Regions from separate parts of the Vreelandella subglaciescola genome, predicted to be linked through region 2. Evidence: predicted binding sites of a transcription regulator. Region 2 holds the regulator's gene; the other holds the start of a gene.

Region 1 (10,258 bases), 1.1 Mb from region 2:
AGGCTCCATGCGCGACATGCTGCTGTCTAAAACGGAGCGTACCTAATGCGTCATATCATCTCGATTCTGATGGAGAACGAACCGGGTGCCCTGTCGCGTGTGGTCGGTCTGTTTTCGCAGCGCAACTTCAACATTGAAACGCTGAACGTCGCGCCCACCGAGGACGAATCGCTGTCGCGGCTCACGGTTACCACCGTGGGCGATGACCGCGTGGTCGAGCAGATCACCAAGCACCTGAACAAGCTCATCGACGTGGTCAAGCTGGTTGACCTGACCGAGGGCAACCACATTGAGCGCGAGCTGATGCTGGTCAAGGTGCGGGCGCAGGGTGCTGCGCGCGACGAGGTCAAGCGCACCGCCGACATCTTCCGCGCGCAGGTGGTTGATGTCACACCGAGCCTGTACACCGTGCAGATCACCGGCGATGCCACCAAGCTGGACGCCTTTTTGCAGGCCATGGCACCGGTGGGCATTCTCGAAGTCGCCCGCACCGGCGTCTCGGGCATTGCCCGGGGCGACAAGGTGCTGACGCTGTAACGTACGCACCGCGCAACACCCAAAAGGCCGCTTTTAAGCGGCCTTTTTTGTTGTAGCGTATTGGTAGGAGTACCCAAAAAACGCGCATAAAGGCGGCTATGCCGCGCGATTGCTCTCCTGCACCGCCGCTGCGCGACGGATCGCCCGGTGAACCGGCCTCTTACGCAATTCCGTGTGGCTCCTCTGTCCGTAGGAGGGCGGCTATGCCGCGCGACCGCATCCCCACCAAACCCGGCAGGCCTTTGGCCTGCATCGCCCGGTGAACCGGCCTCTTACGCAATTCCGTGTGGCGCTTCGGTCCGTAGGAGGGCGGCTATGCCGCGCGACCGCATCCCCACCAAACCCGGCAGGCCTTTGGCCTGCATCGCCCGGTGAACCGGCCTCCTACAAAACCTGGATATTGCTATGTTTGGTTGTAGGAGGGCGGCTCCGCCGCGCGACGGCATCCCCACCGAGCTGGCTCACTGGTTTGCTTCAATGCGGCGGGTGCTGGCTGGCCTTGAGCATTTCCCGGGCGTGGGCCAGCGTCTGGTCGGAGAGGTTGACCCCGCCGAGCATGCGCGCCAGCTCGCTGATGCGTCCGCCTTCGTCGAGCAGCGCCATCTGTGTGCGCGTGGTGTTGCGCCGGGCACTCTTTTCGATATGCAGGTGCGCGTGCGCCTGCGCCGCCACCTGAGGCAGATGGGTCACGGTCATCACCTGGCCGTTTGCCCCCAGCCGGCGCAGCAGCTGGCCGACAATTTCCGCCGTGGCGCCGGACACGCCCACGTCCACTTCGTCGAATATCAGGCTGGGAATGGTGGAGTGGTTGGCCGCGACCACCTGAATGGCGAGGCTGATCCGTGACAGCTCGCCGCCCGAGGCCACTTTGGCCAGCGGCCGTGCGGGCTGGCCGGGGTTGGCGCTGATGAAAAATTGCACGCGCTCAAGGCCTTCGGCGGCGGGCGTGGCGCGCGGCTCAAGCACGACCTCGAAGCGCGCCTTGTCCATGGCCAGAAACGCCAGCTGCTGCTGCACTTCTTCGCCCAGCCCCACGGCGGCTTTGCACCGTGCTTCGCCCAGCGCTTTGGCCGCGTGGCGGTAGCGTTCGCGCAGGGCCGCGACGTCGGCGCTCAGGGTATCAAGGTCGCCGCCGCTGGCGTTGAGCTGATCAAGCTCGGCGCTCAGGCGTGCATGTAGCGCGGGCAGCTCATCGGGCGAGATGTGATGCTTGCGCGCAATGCGGTGGGCGTCGCCCAGGCGTGTTTCAACAAAGGCCAGCCGCTCGGGATCAAGTTCGGTGTTGGCGGCCAGATGATTGAGCTCGCTGGCGGCTTCTTCCAGCTGAATGCGCGCGTCGGCGAGTATCGTCAAGGTGTTGGCCAGCGCGCCCTTGTCGCTGCCGGGTAGTTCGCTGAGCCGGCCGTGCGCCTGGTGCAACAGCCCCAGGGCACCACCGTTATCGCCTTCACAGCAGTCAGCGGCAAATTGGGTGTCGCGCAGAATGTCGTCGGCGTGAGCCAGCGTTTGCTGTTCGTCTTCAAGGCTGGGTAGCTCGTCGTCGCCCAGCGCGAGCTGGTCCAGCTCTTCCACCTGATAATGTAACAGCTGGCGTTTGGCCTCGGCCTCGTCACCCTGATCGCGTATTTTTTGCAGTTGCCGGCGCGTGCTCTGCCAGTCGCGGAATATTGCCGCGACGCCATCAACGTCGGTATTCAGGCCGGCGTAGTCGTCCAGCAGCGCAAGGTGGGTTTCCTCGCGCAGCAGCGCCTGATGCGCGTGCTGGCCGTGAATCTGGATGAGCCGCTCGCCCAGCGCTTTCAAGTCGCTGATCGCGGCCGGCTGGCCGTTGATCCATGCCTTGGAACGCCCGCCGGCGCTGACCACGCGGCGCAGCAGGCACTCATCCACGGGCAGGTCGCGCTCGGCCAGCCACGCTTGCGCAGCGGGCAGGTGGGTGATGTCAAAGCGGGCGGAAAGATCAGCGCGCTCTCGGCCGTGGCGCACGCTGCCGGCGTCGGCGCGTTGGCCAAGGCACAGTCCCAGGGCCCCCAGCAGGATGGATTTACCCGCACCGGTTTCCCCGGTAATCGCGGTCATGCCGCCTTTGATATCAAGTTCCAGGCGGTCGACGATGGCGAAATCCTGGATCGCGAGCTGGGTCAGCATAGAGCCTCCTGGGCGTGGCCGGAGCAACGAGCGTTGGGGGGTTGGCTGGATAGGTATCCAATGCTTGTTTTTTATACAGTAGTCGGGAGGCCGCTTCAATACTCGTGGAAAACTCCTCTTGAGATGGCGTCCATGACCCCCATATATCCACAAACGTATTTTGTCGACCGCACACTGGCTTGTTAGGAGCAACCGATGGCTAAAGAACCGCAGACCCCGCTTGACGACGTCCAGACGCCTGAAGGTGAAAATGCCGCAGAAGCGCAGCAGGCAGAAGAGCGTCTGGTTGAAGGCGAGCTGGAAAGCCTGATCGACGACGAAGGCGATACCGTCAACACCGACGACGCAAGCGATAATCCCGAAGCGGAAATGCTGGCTGCCAAGGTGGAAGAGCTGGAGCAGAGCCTGGCGGATGCCAAGGATCAGGCGCTGCGTACCGCTGCCGAGGCGCAAAACGTGCGCCGCCGTGCCGAGCAGGAAAGCGAGAAAGCGCGCAAGTTCGCGTTGGAAAAGTTCGTCAAGGAGCTGCTGCCGGTTGTCGATAGCCTGGAAAAAGCGCTCGAGTCAATGGGCGAAGACGCCACTGAAGTGCACCGCGAAGGCGTTTCCATGACGCTGAAAATGCAGCTGGGCGTGCTGGAAAAATTTGGCGTTGAGCAGGTGGACCCTCACGGCGAGCCCTTTGACCCCCAGGTGCACGAGGCCATGACCATGGTGCCCAATCCCGACATGGAGCCCAACACGGTGATGGACGTGATCCAGAAGGGCTATGTGCTTAACGGCCGCCTGGCACGCCCGGCGATGGTCGTGGTCAGCAAAAAAGCCGACTGACGGGGTAAAAAAAGCCCTTGAAATGCTGCCGGCGACCCCCAGATATATGGGCATCCCGGCGGTATTTACCGCTCGCTTACACAGCACCGTTTTATCATCAATTATTTATCACCAACGATTTTGAGGTTTTGCTATGGGACGCATTATTGGGATTGACCTGGGCACCACTAACTCCTGCGTGTCTGTACTGGACGGCGACAGCCCCAAGGTTATCGAAAACGCCGAAGGCGGCCGCACCACGCCGTCCATCGTCGCCTACACCGACGACGGTGAGATCCTTGTGGGTCAGGCGGCCAAGCGCCAAGCCGTGACCAACCCGGAAAATACCATTTACGCCATCAAGCGCCTGATTGGCCGTCGTTTCAAGGACGACGTGGTACAAAAAGACATCAAGATGGTGCCCTACACCATTGCCGCAGCCGACAACGGCGACGCTTGGGTTGAAGTGAAGGGCGAAAAGATGGCGCCGCCGCAGGTCAGCGCGGAAATTCTCAAGAAGATGAAGAAGACCGCCGAAGACTACCTCGGTGAAACCGTTACTGAAGCGGTTATTACCGTGCCGGCCTACTTCAACGACAGCCAGCGTCAGGCGACCAAAGACGCCGGCCGCATTGCCGGTCTTGAAGTTAAGCGCATCATCAACGAGCCGACCGCTGCCGCACTGGCTTACGGCATGGACAAATCCCGCGGTGACCGCACGATTGCGGTTTATGACCTCGGCGGCGGCACCTTCGATATCTCGATTATCGAAGTCGCTGACGTAGACGGCGAAACTCAGTTTGAAGTGCTGGCCACCAACGGCGACACCTTCCTTGGCGGTGAAGACTTCGACCTGGCGCTGATCAACTATCTGGTCGAGCAGTTCAAGTCCGACAGCGGCATCGATCTGGCCGGCGACAACCTCGCCATGCAGCGCCTCAAGGAAGCCGCTGAAAAAGCCAAGATCGAGCTTTCAAGCGCGCAGCAGACCGACGTCAACCTGCCCTACATCACCGCCGACAACACCGGCCCCAAGCACCTGAACGTCAAGGTGACGCGCGCCAAGCTTGAGGCGCTGGTAGAAGAGCTGGTTCAGCGCTCGCTCGCGCCGTGCAAAATGGCGCTCAAGGATGCCGGTCTGTCGGCGTCAGAGGTCGACGACGTGATTCTGGTCGGCGGTCAGACGCGCATGCCGCAGGTACAGTCCAAAGTGGCTGACTTCTTCGGCAAGGACTCGCGCAAAGACGTCAACCCCGATGAAGCCGTGGCCGTAGGCGCCGCGATTCAGGGCGGCGTGCTCGGCGGCGACGTCAAGGACGTGCTGCTGCTCGACGTAACCCCGCTGACGCTGGGCATCGAGACCATGGGTGGCGTGATGACGCCGCTGATCGACAAGAACACCACCATCCCGACGAAGAAGACGCAAACCTTCTCCACCGCGGATGACAACCAGACCGCCGTGACCATTCACGCGATCCAGGGTGAGCGCAAGCAAGTGTCGCAGAACAAGTCACTGGGTCGCTTTGACCTGGCCGACATTCCGCCGGCGCCGCGCGGCGTGCCGCAGATCGAAGTCGCATTTGATCTGGATGCCAACGGTATCCTCAACGTTTCGGCCAAAGACAAGGCGACCGGCAAGGAACAGTCGATCGTGATCAAGGCCTCCAGCGGTCTGAGCGATGAAGAAATCGAACAGATGGTGCAGGACGCCGAGGCGAACGCCGACGAAGACAAGAAGTTCGAAGAAATGGTCACGCTGCGCAATCAGGCCGACGGCATGATTCACGCCACCAAAAAGACCCTCGAGGAAGCCGGCGACAAGGCTACCGACGACGAGAAGCAGAAGATCGAAACCGCGATCACCGAGCTTGAAGAAGCGGTTAAAGGTGACGATCAGGACGATATCCAGAAAAAGCTCGACGCGCTGACCGAAGCCTCCGGTGAGCTGGCCCAGAAGATGTACGCTGAGCAGCAGGAAGGCCAGCAGGCCGACGGTGAAGGCGCTGAAGACGCCAACGCCAAGCAGGAAGACGACGTGGTTGACGCCGAATACGAAGAAGTCAACGACGACCAGAAAAAGTCGTAACGTTCTTTCTGCCAAGGCAAGCAGCGACGCGGGAGGCAACTCCCGCGTTGCTGTTTGCGTAGGCCGCACTTTCAAGCCAACCAGTGCTTGAGCTAACCAGGAGGCGTGGGACCCATGTCCAAGCGCGATTATTATGAAGTCCTGGGGGTCGATAAAGGGGCCGATCAGAAAGAGATCAAGAAGGCCTATCGCCGCCTGGCGCAAAAGTATCACCCCGATCGAAACCCAGACGACGACACCTCGGCGGAGAAATTCCGTGAGGTATCCGAAGCCTACGAAATTCTGGGCGACGGCGAGAAACGCGGCGCCTATGATCAGTTCGGCCACGCCGGCGTAGACGGCCAGGGCGGCGCCGGTGGTGGTTTTGGCGCCGGTGGCGGCGACTTCAGCGATATTTTCGGAGACGTATTCGGCGATATCTTCGGCGGCGGTGGCGGCCGGCGACGCGGCCCCAATGCGCCGGCGCGCGGCTCCGACCTGCGCTACAACCTTGAGCTCGATCTTGAGCAGGCCGTGGCTGGCACCAGCGTGGATATCCGCGTGCCGCGTCACATCAACTGTGACCGCTGCGACGGCGACGGCGCCGAGCCCGGCTCGACCAAGGAAACCTGCCCGACCTGTCAGGGCATGGGCCAGGTGCGCATGCAGCAGGGCTTTTTTGCCGTGCAGCAAACCTGCCCGACCTGCCACGGCGGCGGCGAGCACATCAAGGTGCCGTGCCACAAGTGTAACGGCGATGGCCGCGTGCGCGAGACCCGTACGCTGTCGGTGAAGATTCCCGCCGGCGTGGACGTGGGCGACCGTATCCGGCTCAACGCCGAGGGCGAAGCCGGCATCAACGGTGGCCCGCCCGGCGACCTGTACGTTCAGGTAGCGATCAAGCCGCACCGGATCTTTGAGCGCGAAGGCCGGCACCTGCAATGTGAAGTGCCGATCAACTTTGTTGACGCCGCGCTGGGCGGAGAGCTTGAAGTGCCGACGCTCAACGGCCGCGTGAAGCTCAAGATTCCGGCCGAGACTCAGACCGGCAAGCTGTTCCGCATGCGCGGCAAAGGCGTGAAGCCGGTACGCGGCGGCGCGCCGGGCGACCTGCTGTGCAGGGTTGTGCTGGAAACGCCGGTGAACCTGAACGACGAGCAGAAAGACCTGCTGGGCAAGCTGCAGGAAAGCTTTAACAGCAGCAACAGCCACAGCCACTCGCCGAAGCAGACCGGCTTTTTCGACAGTGTGAAAAAGTTCTTTGAGGACATGAAGCCCTGAAAGGCCAAGTGAGCCGCAGCGCGAGAACCAATGCCGGTACCTCAGGGTGCCGGCATTTTTTTGTTGATTGCCATACGGGAGCGTGCAATGAGCGCGAAACAGCCTGACGTCAACACCCTCACCGGTGGCATGAGTGAGCACGCCGGCATGCTGGTATGGGCGCTGCTGGTGGGGCTGTCGTTTCCCGTGGTCGGCTGGCTGGGCGAGCTGCCGCCGCTGTTGCTGACCGCGCTACGCTTTGCCATTGCCTGCGCGGGACTCTGGTGGCTGGCCCAGCGCTCGGCAGAGTTCTGGCCGGCGTGGCGGGCGCTGCCGCTCTACGCGCTGATGGGACTATGCCTGGCGGGCTTTTTCAGCGCCATGTTCTGGGCGGCACACCACACCACGGCGCTTTCCATGGCCACGCTGTACGTCACCGTGCCGCTGCTCGCCTTCGGGCTGGGGCTTTTGCTTCGGGTGGAACGTCTCGCGTGGCGCCTGCCGGCCATTTTGCTGCTGGGTGCCTGCGGGGCATTGCTGCTGGCGCTGGCCGAAGCGTTTTTACAGGGCGGCGCGCTGCAGTTTGGCCGCGGCGAAGCGGTGTTTTTTCTTGGCTGCATCGCCTCGGCGCTGTACCCGGTGATCAGCAAGTGGGGGCTTGCCAGCGGCCGGCTGGCCGACTCCGCCGCGGTGCGCACGTTCTGGAGCCTGGCACTTGGCGGCATTTTGATCGGCGCGCTGGGGCTCGCGGTTGAACCGCTAAGCGACTTTGCCACGATGACGGCGCGGGATGCGCTGCTGCTGGTGTATCTGGGGCTGTGCTCAAGCGCGCTGACCTTCTGGCTGATGCAGCATGCCACCGCCACGCTGACCCCCGGCGCGGTCACCGCCTACGGCTATCTGGTGCCGTTTGTCTCGATGCTGGTGCTGTTTGCCCGCGAGCCCGGACAGATAAGCTGGGTGTGGCTGCCCGGCAGCGCGCTGGTGATCACCGCCATTGTACTGCTGCTGATCAACGGGCGAGCAACCCGCTAGACCGGTGGGTGCCGGGCTTTGGTATACTTGTCGTCAAATTTATCGCGTTTTTTTACTCAACGACTCGCAGGAGCTCGCATGACTCGAATTGCCATTGTAGGCGTCGCTGGCCGCATGGGCCGCACCCTGGTCAACGCCGTGGAACAGGACGCCGGCGCCACTCTGGCGGCCGGCATTGTCGCCCCGGGAAGCTCGCTCGCCGGTGCGGATATCGGCGAACTGGCCGGCGTGGGCAAAAAAGGCATCGCGGCGGTAGATAGCCTGGCCGCCTGCGCGGCCGACTTCGACGTGCTGATCGACTTCACCACGCCCCAAGTGACCCTGGCCAACCTGGCCTTCTGCGCCGAGCACGGCAAGCGCATCGTGATTGGCACCACCGGCATGAGCGATGCTGAAATCGCCACGCTGGACGACTACCGCGACAGCGTGCCGCTCGTCTTTGCACCCAACATGAGCGTCGGCGTCAATCTCACGCTCAAGCTTTTAGAAACCGCCGCCCGCGCGCTGGGCGACGAAGGCTACGACATCGAAGTGATCGAGTCGCACCACCGGCATAAAGTCGACGCACCCTCGGGCACCGCGTTGAAAATGGGCGACGTCATGGCCGACGCGCTAGGGCGCAACCTCAAGGAACATGGCGTGTTCGAGCGCGTGGGCCAGTGCGGGCCGCGCAGCGACAAGGAAATCGGCTTTGCCACCGTGCGCGCCGGCGACATCGTCGGTGAGCACACGGTGATGTTTGCCACCGAAGGCGAGCGCATCGAAATTACCCACAAGGCCTCAAGCCGCATGACCTTCGCCAAAGGCGCCACCCGCGCCGCCCGCTGGGTCGCGGAGAAAGACAACGGCCGCTACGGCATGCAGGACGTGCTTGATTTGGACGCGTAACGCCGTCGGTCACTGAAATGCCCACAGCACAGAAACGCCTCGGCGCCAAGCGTCGGGGCGTTTTGTTGTTGGGAGGGTTTTTATGCGGGTGATGGATTGGCGTGGCGTACTCTGGGCGGCCGTTCCGGCCATTCATCGAGAACATCCGGAGCGGTAATTTTATCTTCGATCGCCTGAATATCGTCGAGTCTGTGCTTCAGGCCACACTCCCAGATAATTAGCACCCGCCAGCCCCGGCTGATTAGCTCACCTTGCTGCCGTTTGTCTCGGACGGCATTGCCGTCCAGTTTTTCTCGCCAGAAAGCCTTGCGCGTAGCAGGGGAGGTAGCATAAAAGCAGCCCTCATGGCGATGCCAGAAGCAGCCATGAACAAATATTGTGAGCCGGTGCTTGGGGAGAACAAGGTCCGGCTTTCCGGGAAGGTCACGGTGATGCAGACGATAGCGAAACCCGCGCGCATGAAGGTAGCGGCGCACGGCAAGTTCGGGACGAGTATTCCCGCCCCTGATATGGGACATCATGCGTGAGCGGGTCTGCGAGTTGACAATATCAGTCATATGTCAGGCTCTAGATGAGTGTTTCTTCGGTCATGCTTTCATAGATGCGACTGACGTTGTTCCAGGCTATCCGAAACTGGTTACGTTTTTTGGATGTCCATCTGCCGTTATTCCACTTCATATTAATGCCGGGGTCATGGTAGATAACACTATTGTTCAGAGCCTTAAGAAACCGTTTCAGTTCTGCTCCTTCGCAGATATGAACGTTGGGCCCATAGGTGTAGTACGGAATATCGTGGTTCTCCTTTCGGTAGGGAACGTAGGCTGTCCGAGCGTGTTTGCGACTCCAGTGGGTCAGAAGTTTATCGAAAGACCAGCCGGCAGCAATGTTGCCTGCGTCGTCTCTCATCAGCAGCCCGCCTGAAGTATCGACAATCTCTCCGCTTTCTTGGTCATAGCCTTCCATTCTCAGGGTCAAGCCGGTTCGGGCGTTTCTTTGCCATGCGTTGTGCCGACCGGTGAAATCTCGTCTCTCGTTGGTGTCGCGGCCATACGCCTGAAGAAAGGTGCCTAGGTCTTCAAGATAGGAGCCGGTGTCAGGTTCGGGCGTCATCAGGGTAACCGGACCCGATGAGTGTGACTTCAGCTCCCAGCCAAGGTGATCCGGTTCCGATCGGCCGTTGGGTGTTATGTTGAAAAGGCTCTCCAGTGTGTAGCCCGCTCCGTTCTGTGCGCGATATTCTATTCGGTTGCCCTTTGCATCCAAACGGCAGGAGCGAACTGCGCCCATCAGATAAATTGATCGCAATCTGTCCAGCAGCGCTGTTTTGCTGTCGCGTTCTGTGTGCTTTCGCTCATGAAAGACATTGGCAATGCTCGATGCTTCGCCTGAATCGATCAGTTTTTTAGCCTCGCTCGAAACGGGGCCCGTCCAGTGGTCCAAGTAGGCAAGGATGCGACCATCCCGGCATAGCCCAAGCATTAGGCAACGGGGAGTATTTATCCGGGTAAGTCGCTC
Region 2 (10,258 bases):
GACTGGCCTACGAGTCGTTAAAATAAAGCGGTATGCTGAGTATTCCGTGGCCGCGCTGAGTATCACACCGCCGGCCGCCCTGTCTCCAAAGCTATTACCACAACAGTTACCAAAACTGTTGCCCAAACCGATAGGTACTCCATGCCCCATTACGCTGACACCTGGACACTGAAGGAAATCGATCGGAGCCGGGGGGATCCCAAAGGGACGGCCTTTCGTGCCTTCAAGCGGCTCAAGGCTGGCTTTATCGAAGGCCACGATTTTTTCTACTTGAGTGCCAGCGAAGACGCTGAAAGCATCGAGCAATTACGCGACTCCGGGCGCATTTATGCCGCCACCATCAATGCGCTACTGTTTCCTGAAGCCAGCTATCAGGCCATTGTGAAACAGCTGGACACGGCATCCTGACCACTCGCCTACCGTGCCCGAGCGGTTACGCCTCGGCGGGCAGCGGCGCGTTCATGGCCGCGACCACCACCGGGCGCAGGCGTCTGACCAGGTCGCGCGTGGTGACCTGTTCGTCATAGTCTTTTTCGGCAATGTCTTTCAGCGCATCCAGCCCCGACAGGGTGAAAATCACCGTGCCCAGCACAAAGTGCAGCCGCCAGAAACGCTCGGCGTCGGGCAGCTCCGGCGTAGCCTTGCGCACCAGCTCGGTAAAGCGGGTAAACACATCGCCGTAGTGCTGTTGGATATGGCGACGCAGGTGCCCCTGTGCCTGGCTGTAGGCAAGCCCCAGCAATCGCATGAACACCTTGAGGCTGTTGCGCTCGGCGGGGACGGCAAGCACCGTGGCAGCCATGCTTTCGAGCAGCGCTTCAAGCGGAATGACCCGACCTTTATGCTCAGCTTCCAGCGCGTCAAGCGCAGCGTGAAAACGCAGCGTAAACGGATCAAGGTAGCGCGAAAAAACCGCCTGAATCAGCGCTTTCTTGGAGCCAAAGTGGTAGTTGACCGCAGCCAGGTTCACCTGGGCCTTGCTGGTAATGTGACGTAGCGACGTCTCGGCAAAGCCGCGCTCTGCAAACAGCACCTCGGCGGTATCCAAGATGCGCGTCATTGTATCCGGCTGAGCCATACGGCGCTCTCCCAAAACGGCTGTTTAAAACATAGCGGAATATTACGCCATGGCCAAACGCGGCTCAATCTTTCTCACGTACGGGCAGTCCCGTTGCGCCTGTATGCAGAGCGAGGCACCGGGCCATAGCACCGCTATTTTCAGACTATGTACTGGACATAGCCCCATACTGTATACTTAACCACAATCGCGCCGGGGTAAAACGCCGGCGCAACATGAGCCATCACCACACCATTAACCTCTGCATTAGCAACCCGCTGCCAACCACTGCGGGGTTGTTGCGATCCGGGAGCTTCCTATGGCGCAGGCATTAACCGCACGTCAGCAAAACGTGTACGACTTTATCGTCAAGACGATGGGCGATCACGGCTACCCTCCTACCCGTGCCGAAATCGCCCGGGCGCTGGGGTTTCGCTCGCCCAACGCCGCTGAAGAGCACCTGCGCGCGCTGGAACGCAAAGGCGCCATTCGTATCGTGCGTAATACCTCGCGCGGCATTCGCCTGCCCGCCCAGGACGCCTCCGTCGAATCAGCGATAGACACCGTCGGCAACAGCGACAGCGCTTCTCAGGGGCTGCCGATTATCGGCGAAGTCGCCGCTGGAAGTCCGATACTCGCCGCCGAGCACATCGACCGCTACTGCCCGCTGCCGGCGGAATATTTCACGCCCAAAGCCGACTACCTGTTGCGCGTACGCGGGCTGTCCATGAAAGACGTGGGTATTCTGGAAGGCGATCTGCTCGCGGTACACCGCACCGAACACGTTCGTGACGGGCAGATCGTGGTCGCCCGGATTGACGACGACGTCACGGTCAAACGTTTCCAACGCCAGGGGCATCACGTTCAGCTCACCGCCGAAAACACCGACTTCCCCCCCATTGATATTGACCTGCGCACCCAGGCGTTGGATATCGAAGGCGTCGGCGTTGGCGTCATCCGCGGTGGCAACGGCCAGGCGCTGGGCTAGTCATTGACTATCTCATTGACTATCGATATAGCGCTGATCGTTGAAGGTGGCCACCCAGTGCGGGTGGTACACCATCAAAATGATCAGCAACATGCCGGTAATAAAAGCTTCCGCCGGCATTAGCAGCGGCAAAAACCGGGCGTATTCTTTCGCCAGCAGTATCGCATGAGCGTCCTGGCTACCAATGAGAATCAGGCCGACGGCCGAGAGCCCGCCGGCCAATGTGGCCAGCGCCGAGCCGAAAAAACCGCAGACAAACATGAACAGCATGATGTTATCCGGCAGCTTGCGGTCGACAAATCGCCAGACCAACCCCACCACCACGGCCGGCACGATCCCCGTGACCAGCACGTTAACGCCCAGTAGTGTCCAGTCGTTGCGCCCGATGGCCACCATCGCCACGTTGACCAGCACGTTGCTCACCAGCGCCAGCGGCGCTTTGAACAGCAGCAATAGCAGCGTGGTAAACACCAGGTGCAGCGTCAGCCAGTCAACCGCTTGCGCACGCAGCTGCCACAGCACCACCACGCCGAGCGTTGCCGCCAGCCAGCGATGCTGAAGCGCGGTATCGTTGACCAATGCCTGCCAGGGCCTGAGCGTCATCAGCCAGGCCAGCAGTGCAAGAGAAACAGCGGCACACAGCACCAGCAACCAGGGCGACAGCACACTTTGCGCAAAAGACATAGCAACCTCGGCCTGAGACGTCCCCGCTAACGCCAAGGTGGCATCAAAACGGGACATGAGCGAAAAAAACGGCGGACGCAGTGTAGCGGATAGCCGCACGCAGCGCACTCGCCACCGCCCCGGCGATTGTGAGCCGCCCCCGCAATCCCGTATAGTAAAGCCCTACTTTCAAGGCATTTTATACCCGATGGATCCCACACGCGTTACCGTTCGTCCCCGACACCGCCATCCCCTGCGTCTGCTGCCGCTGGGCGGATGCGGCGAGATCGGTATGAATCTGACGCTTTACGGCTATGCCGATGAGTGGATTGCCGTGGACTGCGGCATGATGATCCGTCAGGACCTGCCCGACACACCCCTGCAAGTCCCCAATTTCGAGACGCCCCGGACGCTGGGCATTACGCCCCGCGCGCTGTTTATTACCCACGGTCATGAAGACCACATCGGTGCCGTGGCTTGGCTATGGCCACACTGGCAGTGTCCGATTTACGCCACCCCGCTTGCCGCCGGGTTGCTGCGCCTCAAATTTGCCGAACATGGCCTTGCGCCTAACGCCATTCGCGTTATAGAGCCGGGAGAAGCCTTAAGCTCGGGGGCTTTTACCCTGCGCTATCTGCCGCTGCCCCACTCTATTCCGGAAAGCTGCGCGCTGATGATCGCCGCCGGGCGCCAGCGCGTACTGCACACCGGCGACTGGAAGCTTGACCCCGACCCGCTCGTTGGCCCAGCGCTGGACGCCGAGCAGTTCCGCGCGCTCGCGCCTGTGGATCTTGTCGTCGGTGACTCCACCAACGCGCCGGTACCGGGGCATTCGGCCAGTGAGGGCGACGTCGCCCGGGCGCTGGCCGAGACGCTGGCCGAGTGCCGGGGCCGCGTGGTGGTTTCCTGCTTTGCCAGCAACATTGCCCGCATTGTGGCCGTGGCGCGTGCGGCCAACCAGACGGGACGGCGTATCAGCCTGATGGGGCGCTCAATGGAGCGCATGGTCAGCGTTGCCCGAGGGCTTGGCTATCTGGAAGAGTTGCCGCCGCTGGTGCCGATTCACGATCTGGGCTATTTGCCGCCCCATGAAGTGGTGGTTATCGCCACGGGTAGCCAGGGAGAGCCCCGCGCGGCGCTGACACGACTGGCGCAGGGGCGACACCCGCACATGGAGCTTGCCACCGGCGACAGCGTGATTTTTTCGGCCAAAGCCATTCCCGGCAACGAGCGCCCCATTGAGCGGCTTAAAACGCGGCTTGAGCGTCTCGGCGTCACGCTGTTTGATGAGTTCAATCGCCCCGCGCTTCACGCCACCGGCCACCCCGCACAGGAAGAGCTGAAAACGCTTTACAGCTGGATCAAACCCACGCATTTACTCCCCGTTCACGGCGAAGCGCGCCACCAGCAGGTTCATCGGGAGCTCGCGGAGTCGCTGGGCATCAATGCACCTCTGTCGCCGCTCAACGGCGACATGATCCGCTATGATGAAAACGGCCTGCATCGTGAAGCACGCCACCCGCAACCGCCGTGTATTGTCAGCCAGAACGCCGTGGTGGCCCACCCGGGGCTTGATGACGCCAGCGCACACGGGCGCCGGGGCAGCCTGCATCTGGCCCTGCCAGTCACCGCCACTGATACCGGCTGGGCGCGCATCGGCCGGCTGATGCTCGAAAGCACCGGCGCCAGCCCGCTGGATGAAGACAGCTTCAGCGACTGGCTGGACGATCAGCTAGACGCCATTCACGCCGACACCCTGGCTGAACTGCGCCAATCGCTGAAGCCGTGCCTGCTGGGCTGGCTGGCCGAGCATATGCAGCACCTGCCCAGCATCCACTTGCAGATCATGGCGGCAGAGATGCCGTCTTTTAGCTGAGCGCCAGCCCGCGACGTCACGGCTAAATCAAGACTCCCAGCGGTCGGCATCAGCGTAGTCGGTGGCGCGCTCCTTCACCCAGTAATCCCCGCTTCTGGCGTGTTCTTTTTTCCAGAACGGCGCCCGGGTTTTGAGAAAATCCATGATGAAATCGCAGGCCTCAAAGGCATCGCGCCGGTGGGCGCTTGCTGCACTAACGCGCACAATGCCGTCGCCCGGCGCCATGTAGCCCACGCGGTGAACGATGCGCACGCCCTTCAGCGGCCAGCGCTTCCACGCTTGCTCGCCGATCTCTTCAAGCGTGCGCTCGGTCATACCGGGGTAGTGTTCCAGGGTCAGCCCGGTGACATCGGGCGTTTCGTTGAAATCGCGCACCAGACCGGTGAAACACACCACTGCCCCGATATCGGTACGCCCGTGGCCAAGCTCGCGGCTGTCATCGACGCCGCTAAACGGTTCGCGCTGAACGCTGACGCGAATGTCTTTGTGAACGTCCATGCTAGCCCCCGGTGACGGGTGGAAAAAACGCCACCTCGTCTTCGTCGGTAATACGTGCGCTGTCGTTGGCCATGACCTGATTAATGGCACACAGAATACGCCGTTCGCCCAGCGCCTCAAACGCTGAGTCGCGCGCCGTCAGCGTGGCCTTCAGGCCCGCCACGTCGCAGTTTTCCAAGTCATCCAGCGCCACTACCGCTTCACTTTCACCCACCCGCTCGCGCAGTTCAGCCAGAAACTTGACGCGCACGCAGGGGGCATAACAGCGCTCGCCCAGCGACACCTCACGCGTAGCGCTATCGCCCGTCACGATGGGCAGTGTAGCGCTGCTGCGCTGATAAACGCCTCGCCGGCCGCCGCTTTTGTGCTCCAGCTGCACCGCCTCAATGCGCATGTCCTTGTCCACCGCCTTGCACATGTCATAAAGCGTCAGGCACGCCACCGACACGGCGGTCAGCGCTTCCATTTCCACCCCGGTGCGGCCGGTCAGGCGACACATCGCCTCAACGTGGACACAGCTGTTCGCCACGTCTATATCAAACTCCAGCGCCACTTTGGAAAGCGCCAGCGAATGGCACAGCGGAATCAGCTCGTGGGTACGTTTGGCCGCCTGGATACCGGCGATACGCGCCGTGGCGATCACGTCGCCCTTGGGTAGCGCACCGTCCACCAGCAGCTCAAGGGTTTCCGGCTGCATCACGATGCGCCCCGAAGCGATGGCCTCGCGGCGGGTTTCTTCTTTATCGCCCACGTCGACCATGCTGGCTTCGCCGTGCGCGTTAAGATGCGTCAACTGCATGTTTTCACCTTCCGTATCATCCCGCCGTTCAGGCATTATGCGTTGAGGGGCTGGCCAACATCAGCGCCGCGCCACTGTGCTGCAAAGCGGGCTATCCAGCCCGCAATGGCGCAGGTATCGTCGAGATCAAGCCGGCTGATGCCGGACGTCGCATGATGTTGGTCAAGCACGTGTTCGTCTGCCATCTTGAGGGCCACTGCGCGTACCCAAGGGTCTTTGAAAATAGCCGGATCCCCCACGCCGTCGCGATACAGCACCAGCTTGGGCAGCGGCCAGGCCTTGAAGCCTTCTACAATCACCAGATCCGGCGCGTGCAGCGCCATCATCTGAAGTAAATGGGCCAAATCCGGCTCGGCCTGACCGGGGGTTTCCTGCATCAGCGCGAAGCGCTCGCGGGAAGCCACCAGCATGGGCGCGGCGCCGGCGCTACGCAGCCGGTAGCTATCCTTGCCGGGCTTGTCCACGTCAAACGCATGGTGGGCATGCTTGATCACGCCGACGTTCAGCCCCCGGTCGCGCAGTAGCGGCAGCAGCTGCTCAAGTAGCGTTGTCTTTCCCGTCCCGCTCCATGCCGCCACGGCAAGCACCGGAAACGGCACGTCAAGGTCAGTTGCTGACATGGTGTCTCCTGATCAAAGCGCGCGGTTAGTCATCATCGCTTGCGCGAGGCAGCACCCAGTTAAGCACAATCCCCACCACGGCGGCCAGACTCACCCCCTGCAGGGTGAACTGGCCGTTGCCAAACTGCATGCCGCCGATACCAAAGACAAGAATCAGCGACACCACGACCAGATTACGCGGCGCGGTCAGCGCGTGCCCGGCGCGCACCAGGGTATTCATCCCCACCACCGCAATCGAGCCAAACAGCAGCGTCATGATACCGCCCATCACGGGGCCGGGAATGGTCTGCAAAAACGCCCCGAGCTTGGCCACAAACGCCAGCACAATCGCGGTGATCGCGGCGATAATCATGTAGGTCGGGTTAAACGCGCGCGTCAGCGTCACCGCGCCGGTGACTTCGGAATAGGTGGTGTTCGGCGGGCCGCCAAACAGCGCCGCCGCCATGGTCGCCAGCCCGTCGCCCAGCAGCGTGCGGTGCAGGCCGGGTTTTTCCAGATAGTTTTTACCCGTCACCGACCCAATTGCCACCATGTCGCCGATGTGCTCAACCGCCGGCGCGATGATGACCGGCACCATGAACAGCATCGCCGCCCAGTGAAACGTCGGCAGGGTAAAGTCGGGCAGCGCCACCCAGCTCGCACTGGTCATCGGGGTGAAATCCACCACGCCCATCAGCAGCGCCAGCACGTAGCCGGTGGCAATGCCGCCCATGATCGGCACCAGCCGCAGCAGGCCACGGCCGAATACGGCAAGTACCAGCGTCACCAGCAGGCTCGCCATCGACAACACGATCGCGCTGCCGTAGCCGATGTGATCACTGGTTTCACCGGTCGCCATGCTCACCGCCACCGGCGCCAGTGCCAGCCCGATCACCATGATCACCGGCCCGACCACAATCGGGGGCAGCAAGCGGTGCAGCCAGGCGGTGCCTTTCAAGCGTACCGCCTGCGACACCGCTACGTAAGCAAGGCCTGCCGCCATCAGCCCGCCCAGCGTATCCGAGACGCCAAAGCTTGCCACCGAGCCCTGAATAGGGGCGATAAACGCAAACGACGAGGCCAGAAACACCGGCACGCTGTTACGGGTGACGAAATGAAAGATCAGCGTGCCGATGCCCGCGGTAAACAGCGCCACGCTCGGCGAAAGGCCGGTCAACAACGGCACCAGCACCAACGAGCCAAAGGCGACAAAGAGCATTTGCACGCCGGTTAACAGCAGCTTTGGCCAGGACTCGACCGAAGCAGCAGCACTCGCTACCTTATGGCTTTTTCCCATCTTGTTTCTCCTGCGCCAACGCCGTTCGGGCGTGCGTTGGCGTTTGCTTGACAAAAAAATGCCCCCGGCGTCGAACGCAAGGGGCAATTAACACGGGCACCGCTTATCGGGTACCGAAAATCTTGTCGCCGGCGTCGCCAAGGCCGGGCACGATATAGCCGTTTTCATCGAGGCGCTCATCCACCGAGGCGGTGTAAATTTCAATATCGGGATAGGCTTTCTGTACGCGCTCGATCCCTTCGGGAGCGGCGACCAGCACGATCACTTTCATTTCCTTGCAGCCGCGCTGACGCAGCATATCCAGGGTGGCAAGCATTGAGCCGCCGGTAGCCAGCATGGGATCAATGACAATCGCCAGCCGCTCTTCGATATCGTTGGTGAACTTGTCGAAGTAAGGCACCGGCTGCAGGGTTTCCTCATCGCGATACAGGCCGACAACGCTAATCCGTGCGCTGGGGAGTAAATCGGTCACGCCTTCCAACATGCCAAGCCCCGCGCGCAGAATCGGCACTACCGTTACCTTCTTGCCCTTTAGCCGCCGCGTCGCGATCGGCTCGCCGTTCCAGCCCTGAATCTCGTGATCTTCCAGCGACAGCCCCTGGGTGGCTTCATAAGTGAGCAGCTTGGCCACCTCACCGGCCAGTTCGCGAAAGCTTTTGGTACTAAGGTCAGCTTCGCGCAACAGCCCCAGCTTGTGTTGCACCAGCGGATGGTTAATGGCGTGAACGCTCATGGGAGTTCCTCGTTCGGGGATGGGCAACGGCCGGCGTCGCCTAGCGTGCGGAATAAATAGGCGTGCGTAAAATTGCGCGACATTATACGCGCAATTCCTGCTCAGGTTAAGACCGAACTTCAGGCCGGCTCGTCAGGATGATCCGGCAGCTGCCATTGAACCGGCGCTCGACCCTGCTCCGCCAGAAACGCATTGGCACGGGAAAAATGCCGTGTGCCGAAAAACCCCCGATACGCCGACAGCGGTGACGGATGTGGCGCTTCCAGCACCAGATGGCGCCGTTGATCAATCAGCGCCTTTTTCTGCCGCGCATGGCTGCCCCAAAGCATGAACACACAGGGTGGCGCATGGGCACTGACGGTTTCAATGGCACGATCGGTGAAGGTCTCCCAGCCTTTGCCCCGGTGCGAGGCCGCATTGCCCTGCTCCACCGTCAGCGCGGTGTTGAGCATCAACACGCCCTGGCGTGCCCAGGGTTCGAGAAACCCGTGCTTCACCGGCGTAAATCCCACGTCGCTTGCCAACTCCTTGTAGATATTGACCAGCGAAGGCGGGACTTTGATGCCGGGCTGTACCGAAAAGCACAGCCCGTGCGCCTGGCTCGGGCCGTGGTACGGATCCTGACCCAGAATAATCACCTTGACCCGAGAAAGCGGCGTCAGCTCAAAGGCACGGAACCATTGGGAGGAATGGGGAAAAACGGCTTTTTTAGCGGCTTTTTCTTCAGCGAGAAAACGCTTCAGCGCCTGCATATAGTCGGCCTGAAACTCGTCGCCGAGCCATTGGTTCCACTCAGAGGGTAGCGGACTGATCATCATCGACTCGCGTTACTTTTTGACCTGATCGACCAGCGGCTCGACGTACGCCACACCCATGTCCCAGGGGAACTGGATCCAGCAGTTCTGGCCGACTTCGGTCAGGTACTGATCCACCAGCGGGCGCCCTTCGGGCTTAGCATAAATGGTGACGAAATGCGCCTTGGGCAGCATTTCGCGCACGGCGCGTGCGGTTTTTCCGGTGTCAACCAAGTCGTCTACCAGCAGCCAGCCTTCGCCGTCGTGATCCATGCCCTTGAGCACTTCAAGGCCGCCCTGATCCTTGTAGTCGTAGCTTTTGATGCACACGGTATCAATCAGGCGCACGTTGAGCTCGCGGGCAATCAGCGCCGCCGGAATCAAACCGCCCCGGGCAATCGCGATGATGCCCTTGAAGTCGCGCTCGATCAGCTGGTGACTCAGCTGGCGCACATCGCGGTGCAGCTGGTCCCAGGATACGGTGAAATGCTGATGGTAGCGTTCGCTGCTCATGGGGCGTTACTCGTCTTCGGTGAAAGAACAAACCGCGAATACGCTATAGCCGGCATCGCGAATTTTTTGTGACCCGCCCAGTTCAGGCAAATCGATAATCGTGGCGGTCTCAACCACATGACCGCCGCAGCGTTGTATCAGGTTGGCCGCAGCCAGCATGGTGCCGCCGGTGGCAATCAGGTCATCCATCAGCAGAATGCGATCATCCTGATGAAAGGCATCGGAATGCAGCTCGACTTCGGAATGCCCGTATTCCAGCTTATAGGTCTCACTGATGGTCTTGAACGGCAGCTTGCCTTTCTTGCGCACCGGCACAAAGCTGCAGCCAAGCTCGTAAGCCAGCGGCGCGCCGATGATAAAGCCACGGGCATCAATCGACGCGATGGCATCCAGGTTCATGTCCTGATAGCGATGCACAAAGCTGTCGATCAGCTTGCGGAA

Evidence for each region. Region 2 encodes LexA, which represses DNA repair genes until DNA is damaged. Its sites were predicted from a motif close to TACTGTNTANNTANACAGTA; they were not measured.
Region 1: recN (DNA repair protein RecN) is a predicted target of LexA. The motif match lies at 2,747-2,766, and genes of this name have one in related genera.

The regions. Positions count from the first base shown of each region.
Region 1 is NZ_LT670847.1:1,578,651-1,588,908, reverse strand. Features, by position in the region: gene B5495_RS07365 (acetolactate synthase 3 large subunit) at 1-46, shown strand, start outside; gene ilvN (acetolactate synthase small subunit) at 46-537, shown strand; gene recN (DNA repair protein RecN) at 1,012-2,685, opposite strand; gene grpE (nucleotide exchange factor GrpE) at 2,881-3,516, shown strand; gene dnaK (molecular chaperone DnaK) at 3,650-5,581, shown strand; gene dnaJ (molecular chaperone DnaJ) at 5,696-6,841, shown strand; gene B5495_RS07335 (DMT family transporter) at 6,929-7,855, shown strand; gene dapB (4-hydroxy-tetrahydrodipicolinate reductase) at 7,934-8,743, shown strand; gene B5495_RS07325 (very short patch repair endonuclease) at 8,824-9,300, opposite strand; gene B5495_RS07320 (MvaI/BcnI family restriction endonuclease) at 9,311-10,258, opposite strand, start outside.
Region 2 is NZ_LT670847.1:509,035-519,292, forward strand. Features, by position in the region: gene B5495_RS02305 (hypothetical protein) at 142-408, shown strand; gene B5495_RS02310 (TetR/AcrR family transcriptional regulator) at 434-1,078, opposite strand; gene lexA (transcriptional repressor LexA) at 1,377-2,045, shown strand; gene B5495_RS02320 (energy-coupling factor ABC transporter permease) at 2,058-2,729, opposite strand; gene B5495_RS02325 (ribonuclease J) at 3,001-4,584, shown strand; gene moaE (molybdopterin synthase catalytic subunit MoaE) at 4,612-5,082, opposite strand; gene moaC (cyclic pyranopterin monophosphate synthase MoaC) at 5,084-5,881, opposite strand; gene mobB (molybdopterin-guanine dinucleotide biosynthesis protein B) at 5,917-6,501, opposite strand; gene B5495_RS02345 (uracil-xanthine permease family protein) at 6,527-7,777, opposite strand; gene upp (uracil phosphoribosyltransferase) at 7,881-8,510, opposite strand; gene ung (uracil-DNA glycosylase) at 8,630-9,325, opposite strand; gene gpt (xanthine phosphoribosyltransferase) at 9,338-9,817, opposite strand; gene B5495_RS02365 (adenine phosphoribosyltransferase) at 9,824-10,258, opposite strand, start outside.